2 regions of the Metabacillus sp. GQ13 genome follow, and region 2 is predicted to be linked to the other one. Evidence: predicted binding sites of a transcription regulator. Region 2 holds the regulator's gene; the other holds the start of a gene.
What was found. Region 2 encodes CtsR, which represses protease genes until heat stress. Its sites were predicted from a motif close to ATGGTCAATAAAGGTCAAACA; they were not measured.
Positions count from the first base shown of each region.

Region 1: the regulator CtsR is predicted to act here: its motif matches at 1,104-1,124, upstream of AC6CHR_RS09890 (ATP-dependent Clp protease ATP-binding subunit).

Region 1 covers NZ_JCAXET010000006.1:275,061-277,268, forward strand. The annotation lists gene AC6CHR_RS09885 (YkvI family membrane protein) at 1-946, opposite strand, end outside; gene AC6CHR_RS09890 (ATP-dependent Clp protease ATP-binding subunit) at 1,200-2,208, shown strand, end outside.
Region 2 covers NZ_JCAXET010000023.1:2,114-4,321, forward strand. The annotation lists gene AC6CHR_RS22130 (MgtC/SapB family protein) at 19-717, shown strand; gene AC6CHR_RS22135 (CtsR family transcriptional regulator) at 843-1,304, shown strand; gene mcsA (protein-arginine kinase activator protein McsA) at 1,320-1,871, shown strand; gene mcsB (protein-arginine kinase McsB) at 1,875-2,208, shown strand, end outside.

The DNA of each region.
Region 1 (2,208 bases), on a different contig from region 2:
ATGAACTATACCCTACCTTACTTATAAATGCAGCAACACATAATATTACACAAACAATAACCATCCGTGGCAATTTAAGATATGTTACTATTTGCCTTTCAAGTCCGTAAAGATTTCCTATAACAGATGTAAAAACTTCACCATAAATGACAGCAATATAGATAAAGTAAACCGCAAAAAATGTGGTTCTCATTACCTCTGCCATTGGTATATCGAATTGTGTGAGACTTGTCAGTGAAGAAAGTGCTATATGACTACTAATTAAAATGATTGTTAAGAGTAAACCGCCGAGCATTCCACCCCTTTTCAATACTTTTTCATCTTTTATTTCACTTGCTAATGGGACAAGAACAGCCGAAGCCATAGTCAAGTTAAATGCGGCGTATGAAAAAGCAGATAAAATCCATTTAAATGATGTAACTGTCTCTGAAGGAAATTGCAAAAATACGTCATAAGAAAACGATTGAAATCCAAGAGTTACACTAAATAGAATCAATAATGGAACGACAATAATATTTACACTAAATAATCCCTTTACGCCAAACGTCATGACAAGCATCGTAAGGATAATTGTGATTATGACTCCAAGTCTAATTGAAAGGCCTAGTTGCTCTTTAAAAATGGCTCCTGCTCCAGAAAGCATAATAGATGTTAATCCTAGCAGAATAACCAACATAAAAAGATTAATAACACCACCGATCTTATTACCAAATATAAAGGTCATTAAATCTTGATATGATGATGCGTTAATACGTTTAGATAAGATGAGCATTTTTGTACCAATTGTAATAAACAAAATCCCTGATAATAGGATTCCAGCTAGTCCGAAAACACCATACTTTGTAAAAAACTCCACTATTTCTTTACCAGTAGCAAAACCAGCTCCAACAACAGTACCTACATATACGGCTGCTACTTGAAAAGAAGCAACCCAAGATCTCCTCATCTTCTAACACCTCACTTAAGTTAAACAAAGCTTGTATCATTATATGAAGAAAAACTAGGATGATTCTTTACAAGCTAAATCTATTACCTTTGGTATTGATTACCTAAATTATATCTAAGCTTAAATACTTGAAAGTCAAAAAAGGTCAAGATATACTATGATCAAAGATGGTCAAACATATCGAATAACTTTTTCGGTTTGTTCTCCTATTTACCGATAACAATCTTTATTTAATAGAAGGGGAGTTTTCTAAATGTTTTGTGAAAAGTGTCAAAATAAACAAGCGACTATCCATTTAAACATTCATATAAACAATCAACAAAAACAGGTCAGACTATGTGAGGAGTGTTATGCACACTATAAACAGTCGATACCATCAGGCTTTACGAACGGATTTTCTTCTTTACCATTGGATGAATTCTTTAAAGGACTTCAAAAAGACCAACAAGCAAATCCACAATCACAACAAAATGATGGTGGAGGTATTCTTGACCAACTAGGACGTAATCTAACACATGCTGCACGGGTTGGATTGATTGATCCTGTCATTGGTCGTGACGAAGAGGTAGATCGTATAATTGAAATCTTAAATCGTCGTAATAAAAACAATCCGGTATTAATTGGAGAACCAGGCGTTGGTAAAACAGCTGTAGTTGAAGGACTGGCACTAAAGATTGCGAACAATACTGTGCCCGTTAAACTCGCAAATAAAGAAGTCTATCTTTTAGATGTAGCATCTCTTGTAGCTAGCACTGGTATCAGAGGACAATTTGAAGAGCGGCTGAAAAAGATAATTAGTGAGCTTCAACAACGTAAAAATATTATTCTATTTATTGATGAAATTCACCAGTTAGTTGGCGCGGGCTCAGCTGAAGGTTCAATGGATGCTGGAAATATTTTAAAACCAGCATTGGCACGTGGTGAGCTTCAAATTGTTGGTGCTACTACATTTAAAGAATACCGTGTTATTGAGAAGGATGCTGCACTCGAACGTCGCTTCCAGCCTGTATATGTTCGAGAGCCATCTGAAGAAGAAGCTGTTACTATTCTGAAAGGTATTAAAGCTCAGTATGAAAACTATCACCATGTAACCTATTCAGAGGAAGCGATTAACGCTTGTGTGACATTATCACATCGCTACATTCAAGACCGTTATTTACCAGATAAAGCGATCGATTTACTTGATGAAGCAGGATCTAAAAAGAATCTAACACTTTCAAATGTAAATGAAGAGCAAGTAAAAGAACGCTTAAATCAACTGG
Region 2 (2,208 bases):
AGCCAAAGAGGGGAAAGAATGAATACTATTATTGACTTATTAAATCAAGATACATACATTATGTTTTCACGTATATTAATAGCAACATTATTATGCGGTCTAATTGGATTAGAGAGGGAATTTAATAAGCATCCTGCAGGATTTCGTACACATTTACTTGTAGGGATAGGGTCTTGTTTAATGATGATCTTATCTCTTTATGGATTTGAAGATTATATTCAAAAAGATCCTAATATTCGCTTTGATCCTGCCAGAATCCCTTCCTATGTTATCAGTGGGATAGGATTTCTTGGTGGTGGAACAATTCTTGTTAGAGGAGCAACAGTCAGAGGTTTAACAACTGCTGCCTCAATATGGATAGTGGCAGGGTTAGGTTTAGTTATAGGTTCAGGTATGTATGAAGTGGCTATATTTACGACATTCATTGTTTTGATGTGTTTAATTTTTTTAAATCGACTAGAAAAATTTATGATTGGCAAAAGACCTAAAAGGAAAGTAAAAGTAGTTGTCCACTCTAATAAGACTACAATTGAAGATGTGTTAAAGAAGATATCGACATACGACGTGAAAACAAATAAGACCGTTATGACATCATGTAGGAAGGATAAAGAAGGTCAGGTAACATTTAATTATCAATTAGAGATAGATGTTTCATCTGTAAATGTTGATCTAGAAAGAATCATTGTAGAGGTAAGTGAGGTGGAAAAAATATTTTAGATATGTTTTACAAGTTAATATTTTGGCAATAGTTAAAATGAAACAGAAAGCTTGAAAATTTTTTCTGTTCGTTTTATAGTAAGGTTAAAGTCAAATATAGTCAAAGTCAGTGAGGGGGAGGTTGAGTGAGAAATATTTCAGACATTATTGAACAGTACTTAAAGCAGGTTCTGGAAAGTGGTGGAAAAGAAATAGTAGAGATTAAGCGTAGTGAGATTGCTGATAAGTTTCAGTGTGTACCTTCACAAATTAACTATGTTATTAATACAAGATTTACGATTGAAAGAGGGTATGTCGTAGAAAGTAAACGTGGTGGTGGCGGTTATATCCGTATTATCAAAGTCCGATCCAATAATCATGCACACTTAATCGAACAAATCTTACATTTAATTCAACATCGCCTTTCACAAGTTGCTGCAGTGGACATAATCAGTAGACTAGTTAGTGAGGAAGTTATATCAGCTAGGGAAGCTAAACTGATGCTGAGCGTTATTGATAGGTCTGTGATATATATTGATCTACCCCATAGGGATGAATTAAGGGCTAGGATGGTTAAAGCCATGCTGACGTCATTGAAATATAAATGAAAGTAGGGGAGACGGATGATCTGCCAGGATTGTAAAGAAAGACCGGCGACGTTTCACTTTACAAAAGTGATTAATGGTGAAAAAACAGAGGTTCATATTTGTGAGCATTGTGCGCACGAAAATAGTGAGCTAGTTATGTTTAATGTTAATCAAGGTTTTTCTTTAAATAATTTATTAACGGGTTTGTTAAACATGGAATCGGGTATTGCCAAGACAGAAGAACAGAATGTTTTTCAAGCAAATGATGTTCCTCATTGTGATCGATGCAAAATGACTTTACCCCAATTTAAAAAGGTTGGAAGATTTGGGTGTTCAAACTGTTATCATACATTTAAAAGTTATATAAATCCGATATTAAAACGGGTTCATGGTGGAAACACTGTCCATTCCGGGAAAATTCCAGAGAGAATTGGCGGAGATATTCATATCCGCAAGCAAATTGGCGAGCTAAAGGATAAACTTCATCATTTTATTGCCCAAGAGGAATTTGAACAAGCTGCCGAATATAGAGATCAAATTAGACTTCTTGAGAAAAAACTAAGCAATTCTCAAAAGGAGGGATCATAAGGCATGTCTCTCCAAAATTTTATGAATAAAGCAATGAGTGCTTGGATGAGTCAAGAAGGTCCTGATTCAGATATTGTTTTAAGCAGCAGAATTCGCTTAGCACGAAATATAGAGCAATATAAATTTCCGACGCTTTCTACCAATGATGAATTACAAGAAGTGTTAACTTTTTTTGAAACAACTTATGCAAATAAAAAATTCCAAAATATTGGTCGACTAGAACTACTTAAGATGAATGATATGCAACCAATTCAAAAAAGGGTTTTAGTGGAAAAGCATTTAATAAGTCCAAATTTATCAGAAAACTCAAGTTTTGGAGGGTGTTTACTTTCTGAAA